Regions from separate parts of the Mesorhizobium sp. M0317 genome, predicted to be linked through region 3. Evidence: riboswitches for the same ligand, from Rfam matches in the RefSeq annotation. Region 3 holds a riboswitch; each other region holds the start of a gene.

What was found. Region 3 has a riboswitch for cobalamin ahead of NKI88_RS24790 (CbtB domain-containing protein). Riboswitches for the same ligand answer to the same signal wherever they lie in the genome.
Region 1: it holds a riboswitch for cobalamin, as region 3 does, so the genes downstream of both, metE (5-methyltetrahydropteroyltriglutamate--homocysteine S-methyltransferase) here and NKI88_RS24790 (CbtB domain-containing protein) in region 3, are expected to answer to the same signal.
Region 2: it holds a riboswitch for cobalamin, as region 3 does, so the genes downstream of both, NKI88_RS08205 (aromatic ring-hydroxylating oxygenase subunit alpha) here and NKI88_RS24790 (CbtB domain-containing protein) in region 3, are expected to answer to the same signal.

The regions. Positions count from the first base shown of each region.
Region 1 is NZ_JAMYRV010000029.1:7,568-14,161, reverse strand. It holds gene metE (5-methyltetrahydropteroyltriglutamate--homocysteine S-methyltransferase) at 1-1,899, opposite strand, end outside; cobalamin riboswitch at 1,994-2,190, opposite strand; gene NKI88_RS19820 (adenosine kinase) at 2,599-3,591, opposite strand; gene metK (methionine adenosyltransferase) at 3,700-4,875, opposite strand; gene glyA (serine hydroxymethyltransferase) at 4,929-6,266, opposite strand.
Region 2 is NZ_JAMYRV010000007.1:25,942-32,535, forward strand. It holds gene NKI88_RS08175 (carbohydrate ABC transporter permease) at 1-717, shown strand, start outside; gene bglA (beta-galactosidase BglA) at 723-2,387, shown strand; gene NKI88_RS08185 (ABC transporter ATP-binding protein) at 2,454-3,566, shown strand; gene NKI88_RS08190 (DUF680 domain-containing protein) at 3,640-3,873, opposite strand; gene NKI88_RS08195 (DUF680 domain-containing protein) at 3,945-4,148, opposite strand; gene NKI88_RS08200 (DUF680 domain-containing protein) at 4,215-4,421, opposite strand; cobalamin riboswitch at 4,921-5,122, shown strand; gene NKI88_RS08205 (aromatic ring-hydroxylating oxygenase subunit alpha) at 5,240-6,487, shown strand; gene NKI88_RS08210 (FAD-binding oxidoreductase) at 6,525-6,594, shown strand, end outside.
Region 3 is NZ_JAMYRV010000043.1:11,932-18,525, reverse strand. It holds gene NKI88_RS24815 (methyltransferase family protein) at 1-408, opposite strand, end outside; gene NKI88_RS24810 (acetyltransferase domain-containing protein) at 405-1,415, opposite strand; gene NKI88_RS24805 (MFS transporter) at 1,648-2,847, shown strand; gene NKI88_RS24800 (aromatic ring-hydroxylating oxygenase subunit alpha) at 2,855-4,030, opposite strand; gene NKI88_RS24795 (gamma-glutamylcyclotransferase) at 4,165-4,857, shown strand; cobalamin riboswitch at 4,925-5,121, shown strand; gene NKI88_RS24790 (CbtB domain-containing protein) at 5,158-5,337, shown strand; gene NKI88_RS24785 (CbtA family protein) at 5,353-6,156, shown strand; gene cobU (bifunctional adenosylcobinamide kinase/adenosylcobinamide-phosphate guanylyltransferase) at 6,149-6,594, shown strand, end outside.

The sequences.
Region 1 (6,594 bases), on a different contig from region 3:
TCCTTCGCGAAACGCGGCCTCATCGATCTGGACCATCCTTGCGCCGGATCTTTCGAGATCCGTCACTTCGTCGCGGATGGCGAGCGCGATCTGGCGGCAGGCTTCGGAGCGGGGTACGTCGTCGCGAACAAAAGACCAGTTGAGAATGGTGACTGGGCCTGTGAGCATTCCCTTCACGGGCTTTTCCGTAAGCGACTGGGCGAATTGCCACCAGCGCACTGTCATCGGATTGCGCCTCGATACGTCGCCGAAAATGATGGGGGGACGCACGTAGCGCGACCCATAGCTTTGTACCCAGGCATGCTGGGTGAGCGCGAAGCCGGACAACTGCTCGCCGAAATGCTGTACCATGTCGTTTCGCTCGAACTCACCATGCACCAGCACGTCCAGCCCGATCTCTTCCTGCCAGCGAATTGCAGCCTCGATCTCCTTCTTCAGGAACGTCTCATAGTCGACATAGCTCAGCTGGCCCTTCGCATGAGCGGCCCGCGCCTTGCGTACCTGCGGCGTCTGCGGGAAGGACCCGATGGTCGTCGTCGGGAACGGCGGCAGCCCGAGTGAGCCGGCCTGGACTCTGGAGCGCTCGCCAAAAGCGCTCTCTCGTCGCTTCGCGCTGTCCTCAATGCTAGCGATCCGCCCCTGAACAAGCGGGTCATGGATCCTCGTGGATGTCACGCGCGTGGCGGCAGCCTCGGCAGACGCTTTCAACGCGCCTGCCACCGCATCCCTGCCTTGGGACAGGGCCCGGGCCAGCAAGACCAGCTCGTCGGTCTTCTGGGCCGCGAAGGCGAGCCACGACCTGATGTCCGCGTCGAGTTCCGTCTCCATGCGCAGATCAATCGGCACATGCAGCATCGAGCAAGAAGGCGCGATCTCGACGCGGTCCAAGGGCCAGCCGGCGACGATCGGTTTGATGCGGTCGAGAATGGCGGGCAGGTTCGCACGCCAGACGTTGCGGCCATCGATCAAGCCGAGCGAGAGCACCAGATCCTTCGGAGCGAGCCGACCCACCGTTTCCAGCTGCTCGGGAGCGCGCACGAGATCAATATGCAGGCCGGCCAGGGGCAGAGAAATCGCGGTTTCGAGATTGTCTCCCAGCGACCCGAAATACGTAGCCAGCATGATCTTCAGCTCGGGCGCGGCTTTCGACAGCTGGCCATAGGCGAATTCGAACGCAGCTCGTTCGTTCGGGTTCAGATCGAGGACAAGCGCTGGCTCATCGATCTGCACCCAGTCGGCTCCCGACAGCTTCAGCCTCTCCAGAAGCTGCTCGTAAACCGGCAGCAGCCGCGGTAGGAGCGCGATGGGACCGAACCCCTCGGCAGGCGATTTCGCCAGCTTGAGGAAGGTGATGGGTCCAAGGATGACTGGGCGTGTGTGAATGCCGAGAGCTTTAGCCTCGAGGAAGTAATCGACCGGCTTCGATGACGAGAGGGCGAACGTCTGATCATCATCGAGTTCCGGCACAATGTAGTGGTAGTTGGTGTCAAACCACTTGGTCATTTCCATCGCGGTTACACCAGGTCCATGAGCCTCCTCCTGGTAACCAGCGTGTCCACAATCCTCCGTCTGACCCTGGTTGCCGCGCGCCATTGCGAAGTAGATGTCAAGTGGGACCTCGCCGCTATTCCAGCCGTAACGGGATGGAACGGCCCCGACCATGGCTGCGGTGTCGAGCACATGGTCGTAAAGCGAGAAGTCGTTCGACGGGATTTTCGACACGCCGCGATCGCGCTGCTCTTCCCAGCTAGCGGCACGGAGCGCCTTCGACGTCGTGAGAAGGTCGCCAGCGGACGATGTTCCGGACCAGTAGCTTTCAAGGGCGAATTTCAGTTCTCGCCGACGACCGAAGCGCGGCACGCCGAGCGTTGCTACAGGAATTTGCTGAGAGACAGTCATGTCATACCCCGATGATTGGGGCGTCGGTGACAAGGAAGGCGCTAGCAGGCCGGCATCAACGCCGGGTTGCAGCGGCCACCGAGACACCCCGCCCGTGGACGTAATTCGCGTGGCAGGTCTCCTGGCTCGCGGGGTCATAGCCTCTACCCGTCTTCCTGAGGGTATTCGCCTCAGTGACGTGTGTTGGCTCGCCGCTAACAGTTGCGGGGGCAGCGCCGGCATCGCACCGGCTTCCCTCTTAGCTCCGCTGCGGCAGCGCCGCACGCGAGAACCACGACACGCAGACAATCACAGCAGTTCGCTCTTTTGTCAATGACGCATAACGAAATGTTTATGTCGTTATGTGATCGCGCTTTTACGCCTTTGTCTAGCATTGTGAAATATTCAGTCTGCTGCCCGCATTCGGCATCGTGGGACGTGATCGCAAGTCAAGTCCGACGGACGCCGCGAGTTCTCCGTTACCTCAGGAACCTTACTGGCCTTCCCCAAGCTGAGCTTCTGGAAAATGCTGGTGACGATCTGGATGACGGTGAATGCCGTCATGGCAAGCACGCCTTGCACCGCTCCTCCAGCGAGCTTCACGGCAGCAGCATGGGTCAGTTCTCCGAAGCGAATGGCTGTCGCTATCAGCGAGCTTTGACACAGTTCCGCCACTGCGGTCATCGCGTCAGTAGGGCGGCTGGTTAGTTGCCGGCGCATCTACAGCAACCCAGCCCCTTCCGCCTCGCGGCGCAAATTCTGCCTTGGCCTTGGGCCGATCTGCTGGATCACCAGGCCGGCCGCCAGCGAGCCAAGGTCGCCGCAGGTCTTGAGGTTGCGGCCCTGCGTGTAGCCATGCAGGAAACCGGCGGCGTAGAGGTCGCCGGCGCCGGTGGTGTCGACCAACTCCTTGATGGCGGTCGCCTCGATGACCACGGTCTCGTCGCCGCGCACGATCACCGAGCCTTTTTCGGAACGGGTGACGGCGGCAATCTTGCAGTCCTTGCGGATCTGAGCCAGCGCCTCGTCGAAGGATTTTGTCTGGTAGAGCGACTTGATCTCGTGGCTGTTGGCAAAGACGATGTCGACAGTGCCCGAGCGCATCAGCTCGAGGAACTCGTCCCGGTAGCGGTCGACGCAGAACGAATCCGACAACGTCATCGACACTTCGCGTCCGGCCTCGTGTGCGAGCTTCGCCGTCTGCCGGATCGCCTCCTTGGCGCGCGGCGGATCCCACAAATAGCCCTCGAAATAGGTAACCTTGGCGCCGGATGCCTTGTCGGCCTCGACATCCTCAGGGCCAAGCTCGACGCAGGCGCCGAGATAGGTGTTCATCGAGCGCTCGCCGTCCGGGGTGACGAAGATCATCGAGCGCGCCGTCGGCGGCTGGCCCTCGAGCGGCCTGCTGTCGAAGGCAACGCCCTGGGCATGGATGTCATGCGCGTAGATCTCGCCGAGCGGGTCGTTCGATACCTTGCCGAAGAATGCGGCGCGGCCGCCGAAGCTGGCGACGCCAGCGGCGGTATTGCCGGCGCTGCCGCCGGAGGCCTCGATCGCCGGGCCCATGCGGCTGTAGAGCAGTTCGGCGCGGCGCGTGTCGATCAGGTTCATCGCGCCCTTGATGATGCCGTTGATCTCGAGGAATGCCTCGTCGCACTGGGCGATGATGTCGACAATGGCATTGCCGATGCAAAGCACGTCATAATCCGGCATCAATGTCTCCGCCAAAAAACCCGAGCCGGCTTCTCGCCACGCCTGCCAGGCGCGGGTCTGCCCGGTGGAAATGGGCTTTCCGCTTGCCGATCCGTTCGCCGGCGGCTCTCACGGGGCGGCGAGTCCTGCCTCGCGACGCAATTCGTCCGCCCTGTCTGTCTTCTCCCAGGTGAAATCAGGCTCTTCACGGCCGAAATGGCCATAGGTCGCTGTATTGCGATATATAGGGCGTAAGAGATCAAGCATCTTGATAATGCCTTTCGGTCTGAGATCGAACAACTCAAGAATGAGGCGCTCGATCCTGCTTTCCTCAACCCTGGCTGTCCCGAACGTGTTGACCATGACGGAAACCGGACTGGCCACGCCGATTGCGTAAGCAAGCTGCACCTCGCACACGTCCGCAAGTCCGCTAGCGACGATGTTCTTTGCGACATAGCGGGCTGCATAGGCAGCCGAGCGGTCAACCTTGGACGGGTCCTTGCCCGAGAAGGCGCCGCCGCCATGACGACCCATCCCGCCATAGGAATCGACGATGATCTTGCGTCCAGTGAGACCGCAGTCGCCGCGCGGCCCGCCGACTACGAACCGCCCCGTCGGGTTGACCAGAATTCTGATGCCTTCCGTCTCCAGGTGGGTCGGCAGGACAGGCTTTATGATTTCCTCAATGACGCCCTCGCGGACAGTCTCTTGCGAGACCTGCTCGTCATGTTGCGTCGACACGACGATGGTATCCAGGGCGACCGGGCGCAACCCCTCATAGCGCACTGAGACTTGGGATTTCATGTCAGGACGCAACCAGCCAAGCTGTTGTGCCTTCCGGACATACGCCTGCCGTTTCGTCAAGCGATGAGCGAGCTGGATCGGCAAAGGCATCAGGGTATCGGTTTCGCGGCATGCGTAGCCGAACATGAGGCCCTGATCTCCCGCTCCCTGCTGGAGGTCTTGCCCTCTTCCCTCGTCAACGCCTTGGCTGATGTCGGGCGACTGCTCGGTGAGGGCATGAACGACGGAGCAACGCCGGCCGTCAAAGCCGACGGCTTCGTCGTCGTACCCAATGTCGAGAATCGTATCGCGCGCAACTTGGCTGTAATCCACCTGGGCATCGCTGGTGATCTCGCCAGCCAGAACGACTATCCCTGATTTTACCAACGCTTCACAGGCGACGCGCGCCTTGGGATCTGTGCGGAGGATGGCATCGAGGATGGCATCCGAGATGTTGTCGGCCAACTTATCCGGGTGCCCCGCGCCAACCGATTCGGAAGAGAACACGAACTGCCTAGCCATGAATACCTCGCTTCGGATGTTGGATGTGGTATGGGCATTTTGCTTGGCCCACCTTACTTGTCGGAGATGCCCGGGACCTCGAACGCAGCGCACAAGTCGGCAACGTCTCTTCGCACGCAGGCATGGAGATCTTCGTCGTCTGGCCGCTGGAGGACGGAGTCAATGAAGCCAGCAATTTGCACCATTTCCACATCGCGCATGCCCATTGACGTCACTGCTGGCGCCCCCAGGCGAATTCCGCTTGTGACCGCCGGATGCCGCGGGTCGCCAGGCACCATATTAAAGTTTGTGATGATTCCTGCCTTTGCTAGTCGCTCGGCATAGGCCTTGCCCGATAGTGGCCGATCGCGAAGATCAAGGATCAGCATGTGATTGTCCGTCCCCCCGGTAACCAGGTCATAACCTCGCTCAAGCAGTGCATGTGCCAGAGCCTTGGCATTCTTGACCGTCTGTTGGCCGTAGCTTCGGAAGGACGGGTTCGCGGCTTCGTGCAAGGCAACCGCTAGCGCAGCGATGGCATTCATGTGAGGTCCGCCTTGCAGGTGAGGGAAGACCGCCCGGTCTATTCGTCTGGCGAGATTGTATTTGCTCTTTGTATGATACAGGGCCTGATAGCGATCTTCGTTCCTTGACAAAATGAAGCCACCGCGGGGACCGCGGATCGACTTGTGGGACGTGCTGCTGACCACGTCGCAATGGCCCACGGGATTCGGGTGCGCTCCCGCGGCAATCAGGCCGCTGATGTGCGCAATGTCGGCTACGAGATAGGAGTTCGCTTCCAGGGCAATTTCTGCCATTGCCGCGTAGTCAAAGACACGCGGGTAAGCGGTTCCGCCGACCCAAATGAGCCGCGGCCGTTCCCGCTTGGCTGTCTCGCGCAAGCGGTCATAGTCAATCTGCTGTGTCTTTTCATCTAGTCCATAGGGCACGCGTTGATAGTCAGTTCCGGAAAAGTTGATGGCCCAACCATGAGTCAGATGGCCCCCTTCCGGAAGGGGCAAGCCCATGACTTTGTCACCGGGACTCAAAAGCGCACGATAGACAGCCTGGTTGGCCGGCGAGCCGGAATAAGGCTGGACGTTGGCATGCTCGCTGCCAAATAGTGTTTTCAAGCGCTCAATGGCTAGCTTCTCAAGCTCATCAACGATCTCGTTTCCAGCGTAGTAGCGCGCACCGGCGTACCCCTCGGCGTACTTGTTCGTGAAAATCGAGCCGTTCGCCTCCAGCACGGCCGAGGACGCAAAGTTCTCTGAGGCGATGAGCTTGAGGGTCGTCCGCTCCTGCCGCTCCTGTCTCAGAAGCAGCTCGTGAACGCGGCAATCAACCGCGGCCAAGGAAGACCGCGCGTGAGTGTCGGGCTGTGCGATCGCGCCGTCGGCGGAGTTGTCCATGGTAGCTTCGCGCTCCAATTGGATTGAGCTATTTCACGATCAAGCACGCGGTCCCCTTCGGCCGCGTGTCTCGTACCGCTTCAAGCCGCTGCAGGTCCTGTTTATGATAGCCGTCGCGATGGGGCAGGAGATCGATCAATAATTGAACCAGCCCGCCGTTGTTGGATCCTGCTTTGAGATGGTACGAGCGCCACGGAGGCTGTTCGTTGCAGCAAAGAAAGTCGGCTCTGGCGAGCAGCCGGACGTGTCGCGCAACCCGCTCTCGGCATAGACCCAGAATCTCGGCTAGCTCGCAGACAGTTAGGTCTGCATGCGCACAAAGGCCCAG
Region 2 (6,594 bases), on a different contig from region 3:
TCGTCGGCGCCACCGAAATTCACCACCGACAATTACAAGACCGTGCTGTTTTCGGAGGGCATCGGCCGCTCGTTCATAAACTCGCTGACCGTCACCATCCCGGCGACGGTCATCCCGATCCTGATCGCCGCCTTCGCCGCCTATGCATTGGCGTGGATGCGTTTTCCCGGCCGCGCCTTGCTGATCGCCACAATCATCGGCCTGCTGGTCGTGCCGCTGCAGATGTCCTTGATCCCGCTTTTGAAGATCTACAACGGCGTCGGCATCTTCTTCGGTGTGCCGTCGAAAACCTATCTCGGCATCTGGCTGGCGCATACCGGCTTTGGCCTGCCCTTCGCCATCTATCTCCTGCGCAGCTATATTGCCGGCCTGCCGCGCGAGATCATGGAATCGGCGCGCATAGATGGCGCCAGCGATTTCGAAATCTTCGTCAAGATCGTGCTGCCGCTGTCCTTCCCGGTGCTGGCGTCCTTTGCAATCTTCCAGTTCCTGTGGGTGTGGAACGATTTGTTGGTGGCAATGGTTTTCCTAGGTACCGAAGGGGACCAGATCGTGCTGACCGCGAAACTCAACGCGCTGCTCGGCTCGCGCGGCGGCGACTGGGAAATCCTGACGACATCGGCCTTCGTCACCATTATCGTGCCGCTGATCGTGTTCTTCTCGCTGCAGCGCTATTTCGTCCGCGGGCTGCTGGCCGGCTCGGTCAAAGGAGGTTGAGACTTATGCAAGCCGCTTTGAAGGCGACCTCGAAGCCCGATCTCGCCGTCGATCGCGACTGGTGGCGGGGCGCGGTGATCTACCAGATCTATCCGCGCTCCTATCAGGACTCCAATGGCGACGGCATCGGCGACCTCAAGGGCATCATCCGCAGGCTGCCCTACATCGCCTCGCTCGGCGTCGACGCCATCTGGATTTCGCCCTTCTTCAAGTCGCCGATGAAGGATTTCGGCTACGACGTCTCGGACTATTGCGACGTCGACCCGATGTTCGGGACGCTCGCCGATTTCGACGCGCTGGTTGCGGAAGCCCATCACCTCGGCCTCAAGGTGATGATCGACGAGGTGCTGTCGCACACCGCCGACAACCATCCATGGTTCAAGGAGAGCCGCGCCAGCCGTAGCAATCCCAAGGCCGACTGGTATGTCTGGGCCGACGCCAGGCCGGACGGCACGCCGCCCAACAACTGGCTGTCGATCTTCGGCGGCTCGGCCTGGCAGTGGGACACCAGCCGCCAGCAATATTATCTGCATAATTTCCTGTCCGAGCAGCCGGACCTCAACTTCCACAATCTGGAAGTCCAGGACGCGCTGCTCGACGTCACCCGCTTCTGGCTGGAGCGCGGCGTCGACGGCTTCCGCCTCGACACCATCAATTTCTACTTCCACAGCCAGGGGCTGGAGAACAATCCGCCGCTGCCGCCCGAAGAGCGCAACGACCAGACAGCACCTGCGGTCAATCCCTACAACTACCAGGACCATATCTACGACAAGAGCCGGCCGGAAAACCTTGCCTTCCTCGAACGGTTCCGAGCGCTGCTCGACGAATATCCGGCGGCCGCCGCGGTCGGCGAAGTCGGCGATTCGCAGCGTGGGCTGGAAGTGGTCGCCGCCTACACCGCCGGCGGCAAACGCGTCCACATGTGCTATTCCTTCGATTTCCTGGCGCCGGAAAAGATCAGCGCCGCCAAGGTGCGCCAGGTGCTGGAAGCCTTCGGCAAGGTCGCCAGCGACGGCTGGTCGTGCTGGGCCTTTTCCAACCACGACGTGATGCGTCCGGCCTCGCGCTGGGCCGCCGACGAGGCCGACCCGGCCGCCTATCTGAAGGTTATCTCGGCGCTGCTGATGTCGCTGCGCGGTTCGGTCTGCCTCTATCAGGGAGAGGAGCTTGGGCTGGGCGAAGCCGAGTTGCAGTTCGAGGATCTGCAGGACCCCTACGGCATTCGCTTCTGGCCCGAATTCAAGGGCCGCGACGGCTGCCGCACGCCGATGGTGTGGGATGCAACCGCCAGCAATGCCGGCTTTTCGACGGCCAAGCCCTGGCTGCCGGTGCCGGGCAAGCACTTGTCGCAAGCGGTCAATGTTCAGCAGGGCGACGCGGCCTCGCTGCTCGAGCACTACCGGCGCTTTCTCGGTTTCCGCCGCCAGCATCCGGCCCTGGCCAAAGGCGACATCGAGTTCATCGAAAGCGAGGGCGACACCGTCGCCTTCACCCGCCGTGAGGGCAATGAGCAGATCGTCTGCGTCTTCAATCTGGCCAGCAAGCCGGCCGAGGTCGATCTCGGTGGTCAGGCGCTGCTGCCATTGGCCGGGCACGGTTTTTCGGGACAATCCGGCACAGGTTCCATCCGCCTCGGCGGCTACGGCGCCTGGTTCGGGCGCATCGACTGAGTTTTTGACGAAACTGGATTTTTTGAGGAAATCCAGGTTCTCTAGGGAAATCACTGGGAGGAAATTATGGCCGATGTCACGCTGAGACAGGTGAAGAAATCATACGGCAATCTGCACATTCTCCACGGCATCGACCTCGACATAAAGTCGGGCGAGTTCATCGTCTTCGTCGGCCCGTCGGGTTGCGGCAAGTCGACCTTGCTGCGGTCCATCGCCGGGCTTGAGGAGATCACCTCCGGCGAGCTGAAGATCGCCGGCGAGGTGGTGAACGACGTGCCGCCTTCCAAGCGCGGCATTGCCATGGTGTTCCAGTCCTATGCGCTCTATCCGCACATGACCGTCTACGACAACATGGCCTTCTCGATGAAGATCGGCAAGGAAAGCAAGGCTGAGATCGACAAGCGGGTGCGGCAGGCCGCCGAAATCCTGCAGCTGACCAAATATCTCGACCGCCTGCCCAAGGCGATGTCGGGCGGCCAGCGCCAGCGTGTCGCCATCGGTCGCGCCATCGTGCGCAATCCGAAAGTGTTCCTGTTCGACGAGCCGCTGTCGAATCTCGACGCGGCGCTGCGCGTCGCGACCCGCATCGAGATCGCCAAGCTCAAGGAATCGATGCCTGCCACGACCATGATCTACGTCACCCACGATCAGGTAGAAGCGATGACGCTCGCCGACCGCATCGTCGTGCTGAAGGATGGCCATATCGAGCAGGTCGGCACGCCGATGGACCTCTACAAGAAGCCCGGCAATCTGTTCGTTGCCCAGTTCATCGGCTCGCCGGCCATGAACATCCTGCCGGCGACAATCGACAGGACGGGCAACCCGACAATCGTCAGCCATGTCGGCGGCCGCAAGGCAACGGTGCCGATCGCAACGCCGGCGTCAGCAAAGGGTGCGGCAGTCAGCTTCGGCGTGCGGCCGGAGGATCTGTCGGCCGCCACCGGCGCGGAATATCTTTTCGAGGGCGTTGTGGACTATGTCGAGCAACTCGGCGAGGTGCAGCTTGTCTATGTCGATATCGGCCGCGCTGACCTGCCGTTGGTGACCAAGCTGCCCGGCAATGTCGAGGTCAAGCGCGGGGCAAAGCTGCGACTGACCGCGGATGCCGGGGACCTGCACATCTTCGACGCCGATGGGCACTCCTTCTCGCTCAAGCCGGTGGAAGTGAAGGCGGCTTGAGATAGCTGCGTCGTACAGGCAGTAAAAACGCGCGGCGGGCCAGGCCCGCCGCTCTTTTTTTAAGCTTCGGCTGTTAGTTGTTGCCGAACCGATCCCTGTCGCTGCTCTGAGGAACGAACTTCTGTTGGTCGTTCGACGAGTTCAGCAGCTTGTAGACCGCCGAGTTGGTGCCGGTCGACGAAGTGCGGGTGGTGTCGACGGCAGCGGCCGGCTGGTTGGCGCCATTGGAGCCATAATTGTCGCTGCCGGCAAAGGCAGCGCTCGAAACAGCCAGAACGGCTGCGGCGGCGAGAACGATCTTCTTCATTTTAGTCTCCTGAATTTTTCTGATGCCGCCAGCTGCAGCGAATAAGCCCGCCACGTGCTGGAAACCGGCTTTTAGCGGCCGAAAAGGTTACGGTCGGCACCGTGGGCAGGCGCCTGCTCGGCTGGAGCCGACTTCTCAACCGAAGCCGTATGGCCACTATCGGTCGACGTAATCGCAGGCTGGTTGGCGCCGTTCGAACCGTAGTTGTCGCTGCCGGCGAAAGCGCTGCCGGAGATGGCCAAAACGGCGGCGGCAGCAAGGATGATCTTTTTCATTTCAAATACTCCTGAATTTTTTGGGATCCCGAGAGCGACGGGTTAGCCGCCCTTCTTTGGTCGGGATCAGCGATTGCCGTAGAGGTCGCGGTCGGCGCCCTGAACGACAGGCTGCTTGTCAGCGTGCGCCGGCTTCTGAATGGAAGCCGTATACGAGCTGTCGACCGAGACGGCTGGCTGGTTCGCACCATTGGAACCGTAATTGTCGCTACCGGCGAAGGCGCTGCCGGTGATCGCCAAAACGGCTGCGGCAGTGAGGATGATCTTTTTCATTTTTAGTACTCCAGTTTGTCTGTCCGTCTAGCGGCGTGTCTTGGGAGGAATTCGCGTCGTTCGGACAGCCCCGATGTGGGAAAGCCATAGGCTGGTTTCCAATCACGAAGTTGTTCCGTGTGGACCACGGTCCTGCACCTTGAAATTGTGCCAGGAAGTTCCTCTATGGTCATTTATCGCATTGTTTTCAGTTGCTTATGTCGAACCGAGTGGTTCGCTCCGGTGTCGGTTTCCGGGCCGTCGTTCACACCGTCCTGCACGCATTGTCAACAGAAACGAACCGTTCGGTTCGATTAGAGATTGCTAATAGTAACTTTTCGATACCGTTGAGCCCTTTTTGCCCCCGATCGAACTGGATCCGCAGCGATTCGAAACGGCGATGATGGCGTCGCAAGAAACGTCTCAGCTCTTTGACCGGCGCCGGGGGGCGTATGCCGCGCGTGTCGCGCCGCATGGATACGATGTCGCTTTCATGCCGACGTCGCGATCGCTGCCGTGATTAGATGATCGCATCTCAGGTGCCGCTTCGTGACGACGCAGCGGAGAATTGGGAAGCCGGTCAGAATCCGGCGCTGCCCCCGCAACGGTGGTGGAGTTGAAGTCGCAACGGGAGACCACTGGGCAAGAGCCTGGGAAGGTGTCGCGATGGTCCGCAAGGACAACTCCAGAGCCCGGAAACCAGCCCGAGACGCATAGACTCGACTGATCGCGGTGGGCGGTCAAGAGGTGGATAGTGCATGTCCGGCGCCGCGCCGGCCTGCGTCCGATCCTTCCTCCATCACCACCAAGTTCAGTCCTTAAACCACGAGGACAGAACTATGGATACGCGCAACGACATGCTGAGGCTCCTGAACGGCCGCAAGCAAGGCTTTTCGCTGGAACAGCCCTTCTACACCGACCCGGACTATTTCAAGCTCGACATGGAGCTTATCTGGTATCGCGACTGGCTGTTCATCGGCCATGATTGCGAACTGCCGAAGCCCGGCAGCTATATCACCGTGCAGATCGGCGATTATCCGGTGGTGCTGGTCCGCGACCAGAAGGGCAACATCAACGCCTTTCACAATTCCTGCCGCCATCGCGGCAGCCGTGTCTGCAACACTGAGAAGGGCATGGCGGCAAAGCTTGTCTGCCCCTATCACCAGTGGACCTACGAGCTTGACGGCCGGCTGCTGTTTGCCCGCCAGATGGCCGACGGTTTCGACAAGAGCCAGTTCGGCCTGAAGCCCGTCGCCTGCGAGAGCGTCGGCGGCTACATCTTCATCTGCCTGGCGAAAGAACCTGCCGACTTTGCGCCGATGCGCGCCATGATAGAGCCCTACCTCAAGCCGCACCGGCTGAATGAAGCCAAGGTCGCCTTCGAGAGCACCATCATCGAGAAGGGCAACTGGAAGCTGGTCTGGGAAAACAACCGCGAATGCTATCACTGCGCCGGCAATCATCCGGAGCTGTGCAAGACATTCCCCGAAGCGCCGACGGTGACCGGCGTGCAGGGCGCCGACAGCGATCCGGAGATGCTGGCGCACTGGGCGAAATGCGAGACGGCGGGCCTGCCGAGCAAGTTCCGCATCGATCCGGCCGGGCAATACCGCGCCACCCGCGCGCCGCTGCTGCGCGATGCCGTCAGCTACACGATGTCGGGAAAGCGCGCGGTGACGAAGAACCTGTCCGACACTGTTGCCGCCGACCGCATCGGCACCTTGATGCACTACCACTATCCGACGACCTGGAACCACATCCTGATCGACCATGCGGTCACCTTCCGGGTGCTGCCGATCAGCGCCACGCAAACCGCGGTGACGACCAAGTGGCTGGTGCACAAGGATGCGGTCGAGGGCGTCGACTACAACCTTGAAGAGCTCACCCACGTTTGGACCGAGACCAACGACCAGGACCGCCGCATCGTCGAGGAAAACGCCTTCGGCATCCTGTCGCCGGCCTATGAGCCCGGCCCCTATTCGGAGCTGCATGAGGGCGGCGTGATCCAGTTCGTCGAATGGTACGCGGCCTTCATCGGCCCGCGCCTTGCCGAAGGCGGCCGGCCGGCGCTGCGCAACGTCGCGTGAGCTGGAGCAGGCGAGGAAGGACCGGAGGATGAATGCGATGACGGATCTTGGGCTCTATCGCCATCTTGACCAGATGGCGCCGTGGAACGATAGGCTGCAGGTGCTGG
Region 3 (6,594 bases):
TGCAAAAGCCGCGATCAGGGCCAGCGGCAGGAACCATACGATCCCCGAGACGAAGGCGACGCCGATCAAAAGCAGCGTGTTGGCCAGATACATCGGGTTGCGCGTGACGCCGAACGGGCCAGACGTCACCAGATGCTCCGGCACGCCATTGGGGTTCATCGTCGTTTTGGCCCGGATCATGGTGCGGATAGCGGTGAACCAGAGGGCTGCGACGGCAAACAGCACCACAAAGCCGGCGGCAAACAAAAGGTCGCCCAAGAGGTCGCCGATCCAGGGCAGGGGATAGAACAGGCCGAGCGCGATGCTGATGGCGATGGCGGCGATGTAGATCAGCGGCGGCCATGGGATCAGCCGTGGTCTCGATAGATCGGGTTTTGCCAGCCCGGGTTTTGTGAGCTTGTCGGTCATTGTTGCCCTCCCTGCGTCATCGGACTCTCCTCCGTCTTGGCGGTGCAGATGCCGGCGAGTTCACCGAGATGCGCTTTGAACTCCGGGGTCTGGTCGCCATTGTAGAGCCGGTCGAATGCCGCTTCGCTTTGCAGCGTGTCCAGCATGCACACACAATAGCTGGTGCAGAACTCCGTGTCGCGCTGCTGTTCGCAGGATACCTGGCATTCCTTGAGGAAGATCACTTCCCTTGTTTCGACGGGCGCCGGCGCAATCTGCGAGAACAGCCAGACGCAGCCGAACAGCAGCGGCTGGTGGATCAGATAGAAAGCCAGGCTGTGGCGGCCGATGAAGGTGAGCGGCCTGGTCCAGCTTCCTGATCCCAGCGTGGCCAGCCGCGCCAGCAGGCCAGTGGTGGACGCAAACTTTGCCGCGGCGATGCCGAGAAGTACGGCGCCGAACCAGGGAAACAGCGGCACGTAATCGTTGGAGCGCGGGTTGATCGCCGACAGGCCGACCCACCACAGCGCCGGATGATCGAAGGCTTCGGATCGGAGATAGAGGGGGACTGCGATCATCACCGCCGCCACGACCAGCGTCAGCCAGGAAGGCAGCCGCAGAAACAAAAGGCCGAGCAGGCTGGCCAGCGCGATCTGATGCAGGATGCCGAAGAAGATGAAGCTGTCCGGCGTGATGAAGTACGTGACCGCCGATATAGCGGCGGCCGCGACGGCGACCATGGCAAAACGTTTCCAGAAGCCGGTCCAGCGGATCTGCCTGCCATGAGCGAGAAACAGGCTGACGCCGACCAGGAACAGGAAGGTCGAGGCGATGCAGCGCGCATAGATCTTCCACCAGCCGACGGCGGTGAGGCCGGGGTCGGTGTAGTGGAAATTTTCGAGATCCCAGGTGAAGTGGTAGCTCGCCATGGCGATCAGCGCGATGCCGCGTACGACATCGATGGCGACGATGCGCTTCGGTTGATCTCGCTTCAGTTGATCTCCAGGGGGTGCGGTATGGATGCTCATGGTCTCGCGATCTGATTCAGCCCCAAAGACGACTATCACGGTTGCACCGGACAAAAGAAGGCCGCCCTCTACGCTCCGGGTCGCGCCGTGCGGCTGCATCGGGCGGCGCTTTAGGCCAGAGCCGGAAAGCCTTTGGCCGAATTCGCTTTTTGCCGGGAAGGGGTCGGTTTCCTGTTACCGGCGGAGGAAGCGCCAGCGCAGATTTGGGCTGCGAGTCTGATTTGGGGATCAAATGTCCACCCATGTGCGCCATCCGATCTGGCTTCCAGCCTTGCGTCCGGCGGATGCGCGCACCTTTGCCTCGCTCTATGCGGTCGAATCCTTCGCCCGCGCCACGGTATCGAGCGTCATCCCGATCCAGGCTTATGAGATTCTGCACAACGAGCAGATCGTCTCGATCCTCTACACCATCGTGGCGCTGCTCGGCCTGTCGGTGACCTTGTTCATGCCGATCTTGATCCGCAGGTTTGCCCGGCGCTGGGTCTATACCGCCGGCGCCTGCCTGCTGGCGATGGGCTCGCTGTTCTTCGTCACCCACACGCTTGCCGGGCAACTGGCAGGCATGCTGTGCCGCGTCATGGGGGCGAGCGCGCTGTCGATCACGCTCAACCTCTACATCATGGATCACATCCGCAAGATCGATTTCATGCAGGCCGAATCGCTGCGCATGGCGTGGTCGATGCTTGCCTGGACCGGCGGGCCGACACTCGGCATCTTCCTCTACACACGCTACGGCATCTATGCCGCGCATGGCGCGGTGGCGGTGTTTGCGTTGGCCTTGCTGGCGCTGTTCTGGACCTACAGGCTGGGCGACAACCAGTCGATCCGGCCTGGCAAGACGCGGCCGGCCAATCCGCTGGCCAATATCGGCCGCTTCGTAGCACAACCCAGGCTCAGGCTGGCCTGGCTGATCGCCTTCGGCCGCTCCTGCTTCTGGACGACGTTCTTCGTCTACGGGCCGCTGTTCATGGTGATTACCGGCGAGGGCAAGCTTGCCGGCGGCCTGCTGGTTTCGGCCGGCAATGCGCTGTTGTTCATGGCGATCTTCTGGGGCAAAGCGGGAAAACGCTTCGGCGGCCGGCGCACCATGACCTTCGCCTATTTCGCGATGTCGGCGACGCTGCTTGCGGCGGGCGCGGTCGGCACTACCGCGCCGCTGCTTACGGGCTTTTTCCTGCTCTGCGGCGCCTTCTTCACCATCGCGCTCGATGCACTGGGCTCGACCGCCTTCATGCGCTCGGTGCGGTCCTATGAGCGGGCGCAGATGGCCGCGGTCTACCGCACCTATCTCGACTTTTCCGAGCTGACGCCGCCGCTGGTCTATTCGGTGGTGCTGGCGTTTTTCGGCCTCGGCTCGGTGTTCGTGACGCTGGGCATTCTGGCCGCGGTTTGCGGCTTTATCACCTGGCGCTATCTGCCGAAGTCGCTTTAGTCGCCGATCAGGCGGTTGCCTCAAGCGCTGCATGCCGCTCGCGCACCCAGTTGTGGAAGCGGTGCAGATCGTACTCCTCCGGCATCAGCACGCCGGCCTGGTGGCGCATCGAGCGCAGGCCTTTCTGATTGATCTCGCAGATCGCGGCATCCTCCTCCAGCACCTGGGTGCCGAAGGCGACGACATTGTCGATGTCCGTCTCAGCCAGCGCCTCGGGCGCGAACAGCCATTCGGCGGTGAGTTCGGTCTGTTCGGGACCGAGCGGCATCAGTCGCACCGTCCTGACATAATCGACATGGCCGACGATGAACATCGAGGGCAGGCTGGTGGCATAGGTCTGTCCGGCCGCACGCTCGGCTGGCGTCAGGCCCGGTAAGACCGGGCCATGGGCATGTCCGTCGCGCGACCAGGTCTCGGCGCCGGCGCGCAGGCCACCCGAAAACTCCGGCGCGTCATTGTCGGCATGGCGGCCCCAGTCGGGGTCGTCGTGCCGGCTCATCAGGCCGCGGCCGTATATCGGCACCAGCCGAGACAGGTCCTTGTGGACGCCCGGGCAATGCAGGCACTCGTTGAAGTTTTCCCAGAAGATCTTCCAGTTGCAGTTCATCACCTTGCGCAGGACATGGCCTGATACCAGCGTTTCCAGCGGCCAGTTGGCGAGGTCGCCGGATGCGGGATCGAAGGAGGTCCCGGCGGAGCCGGCCGCAGCCTGCTGAAGGTTCACAAAGACAAAGCCGCGCCACACCGACAGCGCCACCCGGTAGAGCGGATGATCTGCCTTGTCGAAACCATCTGGCAGCGATTTCGAGGTAACGCGCACCAGATCGCCGCGCAGCGAGTAGGACCAGGCGTGGTAGGGGCACGTGATGAGCCGCGCTTTCAGCCGGCCCTCGCTTTTCTGGCAAAGCTGCGAGCCGCGATGCCGGCAAGTGTTGTGGAAGGCGCGCAGTTCGCCGGTCTCGTCCCGCAGAATGACGATTTCCTGCGTGCCGATGCGGAATGTCCTGAACGCCAGCGGCTGGGCGAGGTCGGCCTCGCGGGAGACGAGCAGCCAGCTTTTGTGCCAGATGGCGTCGAGATCGCGCTGGTAAGCCTCGCTATCCCAATAGGCCGACGACGGTAGCGTCGGTTCGGCCCGGCTCAGGCCGTTATAGGGGTCGCGCTCGCTCGGGCTGGGATGCATGGCTGGCTTCCTATGAAGCGTCAGCCGACACCCCGGCAAATCGTTTGTCAATCAGAGTGCCGCATTGCCGGTTGCAGGCGCGGCGCATAATCATGTCGTGGACACGGGACATTCGGAAATGGGGGGATTCGGAAGTGGCCGCACGACAGATGTCGCTTACGCCGGAGCTGGTCGCGCGCTGCTGGCGCGAGATCAGGGACCCCGGGCCGGATCCGGACGCGATGCATCTCGATGAAGCCGACTATGACGCGCTGCTGGATGAATTGCAGGTCGAACTCCCGGACAGCGAACCGCTATGGCTGTTCGGCTATGGATCGCTGATCTGGAAACCGGAAATAGATTATGTCGAGGACCGCGTTGCGCTGGCGCGCGGCTGGCATCGGTCCTTTTGCATGAACATGACGCGCTGGCGCGGCACCAAGGACAGCCCCGGCCTGATGATGGCGCTGGACCGTGGCGGACAATGCAAGGGCGTCGCCTTTCGGCTGACCGACAATAACCGGCGCGAGCAGTTGGGCCGGCTTTTCCGGCGCGAAGTCACGCTGAAGCCGACAAGCTACCGGCCGCGCATGCTCAAGCTTGCAAGCGAGGCCGGACCGCTCAGGGCATTGGCCTTCGTCATCAACCGCAACGGCCTGACCTATTCAGGACCGCTCGACGAGGGCAAGGTCGTCGAAAGGCTGGCAACGTCCTGCGGGCACTGGGGGTCGGGCGCCGACTATCTCTACAACACGGTGAAAAACCTTGAAGAGCGCGGCATTCACGATCGCCATCTGTGGCGGCTGCAGCGGCTGGTTGCCGAGCGGATCACCGCGTTGAACCCGTAACGCCGCATGGCGCATTCGCGCTGTTGGCCGGCGGAATTTGGTTTGCCGGATGCGGCCGTTTCAGCCTATAGTCATGCATGTCGTCGGTTCCGTTAGGGACCAAGAGGGAATGCGGTGAGGGCTGACTTGTTGGCCCAATGCCGTGGCTGCCCCCGCAACTGTGTGCGGTAGTCCTCTCCAAGCCACTGAGGATTTTTTCTTCGGGAAGGTGGGGAAGGGCGCTGATCCGCGAGCCAGGAGACCTGCCGGCGACAGGGAACTGACTTCGATGCCCTCGGGTGGAGGGCGAAAGGACAAGATATGAATACCGCTTCCGTCTCCCTCGGCGCTTCCGTCTCCTCGCAGTCGCGCTTCATGCAGCTCGTGCTTAGCGTGTTTCTGGGCATTTTCGTCGTCGGCGTTGTCGGTTTCTCGCATATCGATGCGGTCCACAATGCGGCGCACGACTATCGCCATTCGATGGCGTTTCCCTGCCACTGACGAGGATCTGACATCATGAACCTGTTTCGCAACGTCGTGTTCATCGCGGCGATCGCAGGGCTCGTGGCGGGTGTCGCTCTCGCCTGCATGCAGGCCTACGCCACCGTGCCGCTGATCCTCAAGGCGGAGGTCTACGAAAAGGCTGGTGGCGGCCATGAGCATCAGCATGCCGCGGCGCCCGCCGCCAACGCTGCGGACACCGATGCCATGAGCACCGCCGCGCCGGCGGAAAATGCGGTGAGCAGCGCAGCACCGGCTGAAGCAGCCGCGCCGGCGGAGGACGAAGGCTGGGCGCCGGCCGACGGCTTCGAGCGTTTCGCCTTCAGTGTCGTCGCCAATATCGTCACCGGCATCGGCTTCGCGCTGGTCCTGGTGGCGGTTTCCGAGTTCGCCGGCGGCATCGGCAGCTGGCGCCAGGGCGTGTTCTGGGGTCTGGCGGGCTTTGCCGTGTTCACGCTGGCGCCGGGACTCGGCCTGCCGCCGGAACTGCCGGCAATGCCGGCGGCCGATCTCATACAGCGCCAGATCTGGTGGTGGGCAACGGTGATGACAACGGCGATCGGTCTTGCCCTTATCACCTTCCGCACGTCGGCGCCCCTGACCGTGCTCGCCGTCGTCCTGATCGTCGCCCCGCATATTGTCGGCGCGCCGCAGCCTGACAGTTTCGTAACGCCGATCCCAGAGAGCCTGCATCATCAGTTCGTGGTGGCGGTGACGCTGACCAATCTGGTGTTCTGGCTGGTGCTCGGCGCAGTTGTCGGCATAGTGCGCGCGCGCTTCACCGGCACCGCGACCAGCCTGCGCGACAGCTTTGCCTGATCGCAGTTTGACCTTCATCATCGGCGGTGCGCGCTCCGGCATGTGCGCGCATGCCGAAACTTTGGCGACGGCGTTGCTGCCGCCATGGGCCTATATCGCCACCGCGCAAGCCAATGACGGCGAAATGCGCGAGCGCATCGCGCAGCACCGCTCGCGCCGCGGCGAGGGATGGGCGACCATCGATGCCCCGCTTGATCTTGCAGGCGCGCTCGAGGCATTGCCGGACAACCAGCCGGTGCTTGTCGACTGCCTGACGCTTTGGCTAACCAATCATATGCTGGCCGATCATGATCTGGAGGGGGAGTGCCGGCGGCTGGCCGATGTGCTTTCGCGGCCGCGCGGACCGTGGTTCGTGGTCTCCAACGAAGTCGGACAAGGCATCGTGCCCGACAATGCGCTGGCACGCCGGTTCCGCGATGCCGCCGGCCGGCTCAACCA